3 regions of the Pradoshia sp. TA40_28 genome follow, and region 1 is predicted to be linked to each of the others. Evidence: riboswitches for the same ligand, from Rfam matches in the RefSeq annotation. Region 1 holds a riboswitch; each other region holds the start of a gene.
The links. Region 1 has a riboswitch for S-adenosylmethionine ahead of AC58NB_RS13650 (methionine ABC transporter ATP-binding protein). Riboswitches for the same ligand answer to the same signal wherever they lie in the genome.

Region 1 (4,168 bases):
ATACAGATCATGCTGCGAACTTATTTGGATTAGCTGAACCCGGATATATTTATACGAGAATCCATAATCCCACATCAAGTGTATTTGAGGAAAGGATAGCTGAACTCGAGGGGGGAATTGGAGCTTTAGCTGTTTCAAGTGGTGCTGCGGCTATCACACTCTCCATTTTAAATATTGCAGGATCAGGTGATGAAATTATCTCTGCTTCCACTCTATATGGAGGAACCTATAATTTATTCGCTAATACTCTTCCTAAGTATGGGATTGATGTAAGATTTGTAGATCCAGTGAATCCAGAAAATTTCAGAGAAGCCATTACTTCAAAGACGAAAGCGATTTTTGCAGAGACCATCGGAAATCCAAGCCTGCAAGTGCTAGATATTGAACGGGTTGCGGAGATTGCCCATGAAGTTGGAATTCCTTTGATCATTGATAATACTTTTGCCACTCCTTATTTAACACGGCCGATTGAATTTGGAGCAGACATCGTCATTCATTCTGCTACGAAGTGGTTACTTGGAAATGGAACGACATTAGGCGGAGTGATTGTAGATGCCGGGAATTTTGATTGGAATTCGCCTAAATTTCCTGGGTTTACAGAACCAGACCCAAGCTATCATGACTTGATTTATAGTGAGGCAATTGGAGCCGCAGCTTTTATTACAAAGGCAAGGGTACAGCTATTGAGAGATTTGGGTCCGTCCCTAAGTCCATACAACGCCTTTCAATTTATTCTTGGATTGGAAACCCTGCATGTAAGAATGAAAGAGCATATCGCTAATACAAGAATAATAGTCGATTATTTAAAACAACATCCTGCCGTATCCTGGGTCTCATATCCAGGCGATCCAGACCATAATGATTTTGAAAAGGCGAAGAAATATTTACCTAAAGGAGCAGGAGCAGTCGTTGTTTTTGGAATAAAGGGAGGACGTGAGGCAGGTAAAAAGCTGATTGATTCCATTGAGCTATGGTCCCATGTGGCCAATGTCGGTGATGCAAAAAGCTTAATTATTCATCCGGCAAGCACTACTCACCAGCAACTTAGTGAGGAGGAATTAAAGGCCTCCGGGGTGCAGGAGGATCTAATCAGGCTTTCCGTCGGTATAGAACATGCAGAAGATTTAATTGAAGAATTGGAGCTGGCGATTGAAAAGTCAACAGGGATTTCTTCGAATAAAGTCGTGGCGAATTAATCTAGTATTCACGCTATAAAGACTTTGCTGTTGACAGCTCTTTCTTCAACATGATAGGATAGCAGACAGTTAGATTTAATTGTATAGTGTCATTTACTCTTATCAAGAGAGGCGGAGGGATTGTGCCCTTTGAAGCCCGGCAACCGGCAATCTAGCAGATTGAAAAGGTGCCAATTCACACAGGATGAACTAAAATCCTGGGAGATGAGAGAAAGGAACATGTTTATAAATTAATCATGCCTTTCTGCCTCCGCAGAAAGGCATTTTTGTTTAATTGAAAACTATCTTAAAACTAGATGTTGAAAGAAAGAGCGGTGAACTTTTTTATGATTACATTACGTGATGTATCGAAGACCTTCTCGGGAACCTTTAAACGTTCATCAGCTGTCAAAGCAGTAGATCAAGTCTCTTTGTCAATTGAAAAGGGAGAGATCTTTGGAATCATCGGGTACAGCGGAGCAGGAAAAAGTACCATGATTAGAATGCTGAACGGTTTGGAGAAACCATCCGAAGGCAGTGTAGTAGTAGCAGGTAAAGATATGGCTGCTATTAAAGGTGCTGAACTTAGAAAAGCCAGAATGGAAATAAGTATGATATTCCAACACTTTAATCTTCTCTGGTCCAGGACAGTCAGTGAAAATATAGAGTTTCCTTTAGAAATTGCCGGTATACCAAGCAAAAAACGTAAAGAAAGAGTAAAAGAGCTAGTCAAACTGGTTGGATTAAATGGACGTGAAAATGCCTACCCATCCCAATTGAGCGGAGGTCAAAAACAACGGGTTGGAATTGCGCGTGCATTAGCCAATAATCCAAAAGTTTTGCTTTGCGACGAAGCAACTTCAGCACTTGATCCGCAGACTACAGATGACATTTTAGAGCTGCTGGTCGATATAAATGAACGACTTGGCTTAACAATCGTATTAATTACGCATGAAATGCATGTCATACGTAAAATCTGCCATCGCGTTGCTGTGATGGAGATGGGGAAAGTAGTAGAGAGCGGAAACGTGCTTGATGTATTTAAAAAACCAACTGCCCCGATTACGAAACGATTTGTACAGCAGGTTACCGAGCCAGAGGAAACGAAGGAAACCATCGAGCATTTGCTTGCTGAATATCCGACAGGCAAAGTCGTTCAGTTATCCTTTATCGGTGAATCTGCTGAAACACCTGTTTTATCAGAGGTCATTCGCTCTTATAAAATTAATGTAAATATATTGCAGGGAAAAATTTCACAGACTCAGAATGGATCCTATGGAACATTATTTATTCATGTAGATGGAGATCCAACTGAAGTTTCGAAAGCAATTGAATTTCTTCACAATCAGGAAATCGGTGTGGAGGTGATTTCCGAATGATAGAAACATTATTTCCAAATGTAGTATGGGAACGTATCTATGAAAGTACATGGGAAACCATCTATATGACAGGTATCTCATTAGTAGCAACTTTCTTCTTAGGAATTATATTGGGTCTCCTTTTATTCCTGACCTCCAAGGGAAATATGTGGGAAAACAAAGTGGTTTACGGAATTGTAGGTGCTTTCGTTAATATTTTCCGTTCCATTCCTTTCATCATATTGATCATTCTGCTCATTCCTTTCACAAAGGCGTTGGTGGGAAGCATTATTGGTGTCGAGGCTGCTTTGCCAGCTTTAATTATTGGAGCTGCCCCGTTCTATGCACGAATGGTTGAAATTGGTTTGCGCGAGATTGATAAAGGTGTAATTGAAGCTGCAAGATCTATGGGTGCCAGTTCATTTACGATTATTAGAAAAGTGCTCATACCAGAATCATTACCTGCATTAGTTTCAGGTATAACAGTTACCGCGATTGCGTTGGTTGGGTATACAGCGATGGCTGGTATGATAGGTGCTGGTGGACTGGGGAACCTTGCCTATCTTGAAGGATTTAGCCGAGGCCAGACAGATGTCACGTTTGTTGCTACTGTTTTAGTATTGGTTATTGTGTTTATTCTCCAATTTATTGGAGATTTTATAACAAGAAAATTAGACAAACGATAGGGAGGAACCAAAGTGAAAAAGTTATCATTCATACTTGTTTTAGGATTAACTCTTCTATTGGCAGCTTGCGGAGGGTCAGGAGATGAAGCCAATTCAGGTGACAAAGATCTAAAAACGATTAAAATTGGTGCTTCAAATGTTCCGCATGCGGAAATTTTGGAAGAAGCGAAATCTCTTCTTGAAGAAAAAGGTATTAAACTCGAAGTTGAAGTATTTACAGATTATGTAATGCCGAATAAAGCATTAGAAGATGGTTCAATTGATGCAAACTATTTTCAGCATATCCCTTATTTCGAGAGCCAAGTGAAAGATAATGGGTATGATTTTGCTAATGCAGGCGGTATCCATATTGAGCCGATTGGTGTCTATTCCAAGAAGTACGATAGCTTGGACGATCTGCCTAAGGGTGCAACGATTATCATGAGCAGCTCGGTAGCTGACCATGGACGTATGTTATCCATGCTTGAAACAGAAGGCTTAATAAAGCTGGAAGATGACATTGATAAAACAACTGCAACTGTAGATGATATTGCAGAGAATCCTAAGAAATTAAAATTTAAAACAGATATTGAAGCACCTATGTTAACGCAGGTTTATAATAATGATGAAGGTGATGCGGTACTGATTAATTCCAACTATGCAATTGATGCAGGTTTGGTTCCAGCAGAGGATGCCATCGCTCTTGAAAGTGCTGAAAATAATCCATATGTTAATATCATTGCCGTTAAATCCGAAGACAAGGATAAAGAAGAAATTAAAACTTTAGTTGAAGTCCTTCATTCAACAGAAATCCAGGATTTTATTACTGAAGAATACAAAGGGTCCGTTGTCCCTGCAACTAAATAATTTTTGAAATAAAAAGTACAGCCAAATTAGTGGCTGTACTTTTTTCTTCTATTATAAATAGTGTCTCTTAAGCCTGTGCTTCAGCCGCTTTTTACCATGATTA
Region 2 (4,168 bases), on a different contig from region 1:
CCATCATATTAATTTGGTATAGATCTGTATGTAAAGCAAAGCTGTCATCCGGATAATGTGTCATCAAACTTCCTCCTCCAATTACAAAACACTGGCTCCCAGTGTGTGTTCAAAATGAGACAAGGCCCACTCATGGCCGGCTTCATTGAAGCTCGCCACTCCATCTTTATGTATCACAATTTTAAACCCTTTATTATAGGCATCTACCGCTGTATGTAAAACGCAAATATCTGTACAGACTCCAACCAAATGTAACTCTGTAACACCCCGTTCACGCAATTTAATTTCTAAATCGGTTCCGGCAAAGGCAGAGTATCTTGTTTTATCAATCCATAGGAGATTCTCTTGGCTTTTATATGTATTATACACATTTTGAAGATTTCCAAATAATAAACGTCCTTCGGAACCTCGTATATTATGCGGAGGGAATAATTTGCTTTCAGGATGATAGGGATCATTTTCATCATGAACATCAACAGCAAATACAACAAGCTCTCTATCCTTAATAAATTTCTCGGTTAAAGAAACAATATATTCTTCGATTTCTCTTCCAGGTTTACCGCAAGTTAATTTGCCAGCATCCGCTACAAAATCATTTGTATAATCTATATTTATTAAAGCTTTCATGTCATCACTCCCCCTATCCTTTTTTCATAAAGTCCGTTATACGTATAGAATATCAAATTGTACTCTATATTGCCTACATGAATATTAAATAATGTAAAAAAATTGAAAAATATCATGAAAAAATTCCTTGAATATCAATTCATTTAACCTGTTCTTCAACCACCAAAGAACAATACTACCAAAGATACACCTTAGTGCCAAAGAAATAATCGTAGATAACCGACTATAACCGTATTCTAAGCACGATTCTCTTCCCATACTGTTGCTTTTAAGGAAACGAAAGGGAACCCCTAAACAATATGGGTTCCCTCTACTAGAATAAAGCTTTATTCATCCGTTCACCCACGCACTACCAGCTATTATAGGCGCTCGTGCTGAATTTACGTAATCCCAGATATCGACTAAAATCTTTAGCCTATCATTTCCCTACTATTGATTCAAAAGCTTGACTGAGATCTTGAATTAAATCATCTGTATGTTCAATCCCAACAGAATAACGCAGCAAGCAATTACATACTCCATTTTGTATGCGCACTTCCTCTGGTATATCTGCATGTGTTTGTGTTGCAGGATACGTCATCAAGCTCTCTACTCCGCCCAGACTTTCTGCAAATGAAATGATCTTGAGACTCTTTAAAAAGGGATTGACCCATTCTGCTGATTTGAGTCGGAATGATATCATCCCTCCTTTACCAGGATAAAGGACATCCGTCACTTCTTCTCGCTCTCTTAAAAATCGACTGATTTTCTTGGCATTATCCTCATGTTGCTTCATCCGTAAGCTTAATGTTTTCATTCCCCTCATTACAAGCCAGGAATCAAAGGGTGAAAGCACAGCTCCCGTTGCATTTTGGTATTCTTCAAGGCGTGTGCCAATATCCGCACTCTTTGCGACAATCAAACCGGCCAATACATCATTATGTCCCGCTAAATATTTTGTGGCGCTATGGACAATAATATCTGCTCCTTGCTCAAGCGGCCTTTGCAGAATAGGTGTATAAAATGTATTATCAACGATCAATAATAGTTCATTTGCACGCGTCAGTTGAGCAATCTCACTTATGTCCATTTCCTGCATAAGCGGGTTTGTTGGGGTTTCAATAAAAAAGGCCTTCGTACGTTCCGTAATGGATTCAACAAAATCCGAATAGGTTTGGCATGATTTGATTTTGATTCCATATGTCTTCCATATTTGTTCGAATAATCGGTATGTCCCCCCATAAAGATCAGCAGAGACGGCGATCTCATCCCCTGGAGAAAATAAACAAAGCAATGAGTGAATAGCCGCCATACCTGAACTATAAGCAAAGCCCTGCTTGCCCCCCTCAAGCTCAGCAATTCCCTCCTCCAATAATTTTCTGGTTGGGTTACCTGTCCTAATGTAATCAAACCCGGTTGATTGTCCTATTCCATCGTGACGATAAGCGGTGGAAAAATAGACTGGTGGATTAACCGTACCTGTCTGTGTTTCGCTTCGATTGCCTATTTGAGCTAAGAGTGTTTCGATTTTAACTGTTGTCATATATATGACTCCTCTCTCATCATTAAACCCTAACACGTATGTTTGACATACCTTTCCTGCTCTTTTTAATTGCTCCCAACATTAATCCTTCATTTTGTTTATAGAATATGGCTGGCTTTCATTTTGTACACGAACGCAGAAGCTAACAGATACTATAAACAAAAAAAGTCTTCAAGAAGAAGACTTTAGTTCAAGTAGGCTTCTTCTTATCGGTCAAGACAAAATGATGTCCTGCAGGATTTAGCACCTTTCCATGATTGGCGGTTGCTGAGACTTCATAGGGCCAGTTCCCTCCGTCTCTCTTGATAAGATTTATCAGAATATTTATTTAACTATAAATGTACAATTCAAAGCTTCGAAATGCAAGTTGTTTTTACTTTTTTGTCCAACTTTTTAACAGTGATATAATACATTTATACATAGTAAGGAGTGATTAGGAATCATGAAAGCTAATGGTCAAGAAATTTATCAATATATAAAAGAACTGGTATCCATCCCAAGTCCAAGCGGATATACAACAGAAGTAATCAATCATGTTGCACAGTTTTTGCAATCCACAGGTGTGACGACAATTAAAACAAACAAAGGGGCCTTATTGGCAACCTTCAAGGGGCGTGATGATTCAAAACATCGCTTCCTTACAGCCCACGTTGACACATTAGGTGCTATGGTTAAAGAAATCAAGCCTAGCGGACGCTTAAAACTATCGATGGTAGGTGGATTTCGCTGGAATGCTGTTGAAGGAGAATACTGCAAAATCCATACAGCTGATGGGAAAACATTTACAGGGACGATTCTCCTCAATCAAACATCTGTCCATGTGTATCATAATATGGGGGACATTAAACGCGAGGATGCGACCATGGAAGTACGAATTGACGCTGTCACAAAAAGCAAGAAGGATACAGAAAACCTGGGTATATCAGTCGGCGACTTCGTTTCCTTCGAACCGCGTGTTGAACTGACAGACAACGAATTTATTAAATCACGTCATTTGGATGATAAAGCCAGCGTTGGTATTCTGATGTATATCATTAAAAAGTTGAAAGAAGAAGACATTACTCTACCTTATACCACCCACTTCTTAATATCTAATAATGAAGAAATTGGCTATGGCGGCAACTCCAATATTCCAGCAAAAACAGTTGAATACCTGGCTGTAGATATGGGGGCAATCGGGGAAGGACAGGCAACGGATGAATACAGCGTCTCCATTTGTGCGAAAGACTCAAGCGGTCCCTATCATTATGGCTTGCGTCAGCATCTTGTCGAGTTATCAAAGAAACATCAGGTGGATTATCGCGTAGATATCTATCCTTATTACGGTTCTGATGCCTCAGCTGCTATTCGTGCCGGCTATGACATTATTCATGGGTTGATTGGTCCCGGGATTGACGCTTCCCATGCTTTCGAAAGAACCCATATCAGTTCCATTGAACATACTACTACTTTAATTTGGCACTATTTGCAATCAGAATTAGTACAGCCATAAACATTCAAACAACAACCCATCACAAAGTGATGGGTTGTTATTATAGTAGCTTTTTTATTTTTCTATAAGCAGCCTTTGCTTCTGCATATCCTTGATTGTACAGCTTTTTCAGCTTTTCCGGGTTACGTTCAATTCGACTGACATCTGATCTTTTAATCGGACGGATCAGGACTACATTCCCCTTTTCTTCCTGTTCCTCTAAATAACGTACCGTGTCATTGTAAAGAATATGCCGATCACGGAGTGCCTTTAATAACCCTTCATAGTTCTTATATTTTCTTTTTGCAAACCAATTAAACGATGAACCTTTCATATATCCTTTATTTCCGGTAAGCACAACTATATTTTTTGTATTCCCATCTGCTTCAGATTTTTGAATCGGAATTGGATCCGCAATTCCCCCATCAAGCAGCATTCTTCCATCATAAGCGATTTCCGGAGCAAAAAAAGGTATGGAACTAGATGCGCGGAGGATCGTTATAATATCTTTTGTTTGGTGCTCTTTACTGTAGTATACGGCTTCCCCT
Region 3 (4,168 bases), on a different contig from region 1:
TATGGTAGGGAGTCGTTCCGCAGCAGCCGCCGACCAAATTAATCCATCCTTTTTCAGCAAATTGCTTAATTTTCTTACTGAGTGAAGATGGCGTTTCGTTATACTGGCCATTTTCATCTGGTAATCCGGCATTCGGATAACAACTTACATGGGCAGTGCTTAACTCAGATAAAGACCTGATATGCTCAGCCATGAACTCGGGACCCGTTGCACAATTAAGTCCAATCGCAAGGGGCTTCATATGCGTGATTGATATATAAAAAGCTTCAATGGTTTGTCCTGCAAGAGTGGTTCCCATTGGTTCAATCGTTCCTGAAATGATTAACGGCACTTCTCTTCCCAAAGTCGAGAATGCTTTTTGCATTCCGATATAAGCCGCTTTCACATTTAGTAAGTCCTGTGACGTTTCCAAAAGTAGCACATCAACTCCGCCATCCAGTAACCCCTTCGTTTGTTCTTCATAAGACTCTGCCAATTGTTCAAAAGTGGCTCCACCTGTGACGGATAGGGTTTTAGTGGTAGGTCCCATTGAACCAGCAACAAAGCGAGGGCTGTCAGAAGTGTCAAATTGATTAACAGCTTTTCGTGCCAATTGGGCCGATTGTTTATTAAGCTGATAAGCCAGATGGCCAAGATTGTATTCATCTAAGACAATTGGCGTTGCACCGAACGTGTTTGTTTCAATAATGTCCGCTCCCGCTGCCAAATATTCTTCATGGATGGATTGGATTATATCGGGACGGGTGATCGATAAGTACTCATTGCACCCATCGTATTGTTCTCCGCCAAAATCCTCCTCTGTTAAATTATGTGCCTGAATCATAGTTCCCATTGCTCCATCCAGAATCACAATTCTTTCACCTAATAAGTCTTTTAATCTTTCTGCTTTCATAATAAATGCACTTCCCTATTGACAACTGATTTTTGTTCCTTGATGTATCGCACTAAACGCCCGCTTAATTCATATTTCATAAAAGGTGTAATAATATAAATTCCATTAAATAATTCCTTTGCGGCATCCACTAATTCTTTTGATATGGCGAAGCTTTCACGTGCGCAACTCTCTTGATCAGCACCCGCCCTTTCCATTGCTGTCCGAACATGCGCCGGCAATGATATTCCAGGGACTTCATTATGTAAAAACTCTGCATTCCTATGACTCGTTAAAGGCATGATGCCAATAAATATCGGCTTCGTAATATGCCTGGTTGCTGCGTATACTTCCTCTAATTTTTCGATACTGAATACTGGCTGGGTCAGAAAATAATCTGCACCTGCCTGAATCTTCTTCTCCATTCGCTGTACAGCTTTATCTATGTACTTTACATGTGGGTTAAAGGCTGCAGCAACTTCGAAATTTGCCCGGCTTCCTAACGATTTTCCGGAATAGGATCGGCCTTCATTCAATTGCTTGATTAATGAAATTAAGTCCATAGAAGAGAGATCATATACGGAAGTCGCTCCTGGAAAATCTCCAATTTTTGAAGGATCACCTGTCACGACTAAAACCTCAGATAATCCGAGGGAATGCATCCCCATTAAATGCGATTGCAAGCCAATCAGATTATGATCCCTACAAGTTAAATGGACAAGGGGCAATGTATTTAACTTAACTTGTAAAATGGAAGCTACGGCCAGATTCGATATTCTCGGGGAAGCCAATGAATTATCCGCAAGGGTAATCGCATCAGTACCTGAATCTAATAAATACTGGCTTCCTCTCAAAAACTCTTCTAGCCCAAGTGTCTTCGGTGGGTCCAGTTCAACGATGACGGTCGTTTGTCTTTTAGCTTTACTTGAAATTGTATCAGGCCCTGTTCGGTTAAGGTGAATGCCTTCATAAGAGAAAGGTTGATTTTTCGGCTCGGCTACAAAATCTTTTTCCTTAACAGGAAGAAGACCCTCGATCCCTTTACGTATGGCTTGAATATGTGCAGGCGTCGTCCCACAACATCCCCCTAACAGGCGTACGCCCTGCTTCGCAAGCTGTCTGGAGCTGTTGATGAAATAGTCAGCTTCTGTTGAATAGACATATCTTCCATCAGACAAATCAGGTAAGCTAGCATTCGGGTATGCTGCATAATACGTATCTTTTAAAAGCGGCACTTCTTCATACGATTGAATCATATGGTACGGGCCCATCCGGCAATTAATCCCGACGACATCGGCTCCTTCCTTTTTTAAAAGAGAAAACGCCTCACTGACATGCATTCCATTTTGCAATAGACCTGTTTCATGCAGGGAAATATTCGTGATAAAAGGAAGATGGCTGTTTTTTCTTCCTACTTCTAAGACCATTAGTAATTCTTCTAAATCATAATAAGTTTCCAGTAAAATTCCGTCTGGTTCTTCCTTCAATAAAGCGAGCAGCTGCTCTTCAAAATATGCCTTAATTTCATTTAATGTTAATTCCGACTTTCTAAAGCTCCGCAATCCCCCGATTGTCCCAATGACAAAGGTATTCGGGTCAGCAGCTTCTTTGGCCAGTTTCATTCCGGCCCCATTAATCTTGAAAACTTCCCTTTCGAGGCCATACCTTTTTAATTTATGGAAATTTGCACCGAATGTATTGGATTGAATGATATCAGCACCCGCCCCAATATAACTTCTGTGCATCTTTTTGATTTGATCAGGATCTGTCAGATTAAGTTCTTCAAAACAGCTATCAATTCCAAAAGAATATAAAAGTGTACCACTCGCCCCATCTGCAACCAGAATTTTTTCATCTAACGTCTCCAAAAGATTCACTGTCTTTCCCCCCTAATTTGGTAAAGTGAATGGATGATGAGGAAAACAGACTAATAGAAAAGAGCTTTCATTATATGAAAGCCCTTTTCCTAAGGTCTCTCATCTTTCAAGCAATGCTTGCTGGATTTAGCACCTTGGACTTTAGAATCCAGGTTGCTGAGATTTCAACGGGCCAGTCCCTCCATCTCTCTAGATAAGAATATGAAATTATATATTTACCTAATTTACTATAAATTTTCAGTTATTTCAATCTATTTAGATAATTAATTTGATAGAGTTAGCCATTTATTTTTTTGGGTATGTTACGTATAGGAGTGATGATAAATGAAAGAGATCTTAACCAATCAATTTAAAAATCCAACTGGTGTACTTGGAAAACTAGCTGGTAAAATCATGGCCTATGAAAATGAAGAATTGTATGAATGGACATTTGCTCAATTATCTATTAAACCGAATGATACGCTGCTTGAAATTGGGTTTGGCCCCGGGGAAGGAATGCATATCCTTTTTGAAAAACACCCGACCGTTCAAATCGATGGAGTTGACCCATCTGAAGAAATGGTTAAAAACGCAAGCAAACGAAATCAGGAACAACTCGACCGCAATCAGCTTCGTTTATTTAATGGAACTGTACTCGAATTGCCCAGTCCAATGGTGTACGATAACATTTTTAGCGTAAACAGTTATCCATTATGGGATAACCAGGAAGCTTGCATTCAAAAAATACATTCCTTATTAAAAGAGAATGGCGGCCTTACAATCACAGTGCAACCGAGACAGGAAGAGGCAACGGAAGAACAGGCTCATCAATATGCGGAAGAAATTAAAGAGGTTCTTACGAAGACAGGATTTAAATCTGTTAGAGTTCAAACGAAACCAATGAAACCCTGCTTATCCATCAATGTTACGGCCACTAAGTAGCCTTTTATCGAATAGGTAAATAAATCGATGCATCTTATGACATTCCATATGTTTGTCACTCGATAAAAAAGGCGAACATCAATTGGCTCCCTAGTACAGTTTTGATTGAATTTCTATTATTTAGGGTATAGTATAAACATATAAACATATAGTAAAAAAACCAGAGAGCTGGTAACTCCCTGGTGCAACTAACAAGCGAGTGGTATGCAAATTAGTTAGTTCTTAGGAGAACCACCCTTATGCTTTGGTCGGCGCGGGGTGGTTTTTCGTTTGCCCTTAAGCTTGAGATTGGCGAATCGCGTGGCGATGCCTGCAGCAAAAGTTGTTAAGAAAATCATGGCTACATCTTTTGCCAGAGCTATAAGAAAATCCATTGGTATATCACCTCCCCTCACTTGTTATAAGGAAAAGAAGGCGCATACCACCCGCACCATATAGTTGCATGAAAATTATACCATATCCATTGTTAATGACATAATCGCCTTCGGTTGTCTTTTCA

Region 2: linked by a shared signal. The riboswitch ahead of AC58NB_RS12195 (methionine biosynthesis PLP-dependent protein) and the one ahead of AC58NB_RS13650 (methionine ABC transporter ATP-binding protein) in region 1 are both predicted to bind S-adenosylmethionine.
Region 3: linked by a shared signal. The riboswitch ahead of AC58NB_RS06345 (bifunctional homocysteine S-methyltransferase/methylenetetrahydrofolate reductase) and the one ahead of AC58NB_RS13650 (methionine ABC transporter ATP-binding protein) in region 1 are both predicted to bind S-adenosylmethionine.

The regions. Positions count from the first base shown of each region.
Region 1 covers NZ_JCATZO010000010.1:55,084-59,251, forward strand. The annotation lists gene AC58NB_RS13645 (O-acetylhomoserine aminocarboxypropyltransferase/cysteine synthase family protein) at 1-1,196, shown strand, start outside; SAM riboswitch class I at 1,293-1,407, shown strand; gene AC58NB_RS13650 (methionine ABC transporter ATP-binding protein) at 1,523-2,554, shown strand; gene AC58NB_RS13655 (methionine ABC transporter permease) at 2,551-3,219, shown strand; gene AC58NB_RS13660 (MetQ/NlpA family ABC transporter substrate-binding protein) at 3,232-4,065, shown strand.
Region 2 covers NZ_JCATZO010000008.1:67,778-71,945, forward strand. The annotation lists gene AC58NB_RS12185 (nicotinate phosphoribosyltransferase) at 1-64, opposite strand, end outside; gene AC58NB_RS12190 (cysteine hydrolase family protein) at 82-627, opposite strand; gene AC58NB_RS12195 (methionine biosynthesis PLP-dependent protein) at 1,046-2,149, opposite strand; SAM riboswitch class I at 2,353-2,461, opposite strand; gene AC58NB_RS12200 (M42 family metallopeptidase) at 2,592-3,641, shown strand; gene AC58NB_RS12205 (patatin-like phospholipase family protein) at 3,682-4,168, opposite strand, start outside.
Region 3 covers NZ_JCATZO010000004.1:83,648-87,815, forward strand. The annotation lists gene metH (methionine synthase) at 1-892, opposite strand, end outside; gene AC58NB_RS06345 (bifunctional homocysteine S-methyltransferase/methylenetetrahydrofolate reductase) at 889-2,748, opposite strand; SAM riboswitch class I at 2,845-2,948, opposite strand; gene AC58NB_RS06350 (SAM-dependent methyltransferase) at 3,073-3,669, shown strand; gene AC58NB_RS06355 (hypothetical protein) at 3,885-4,043, opposite strand.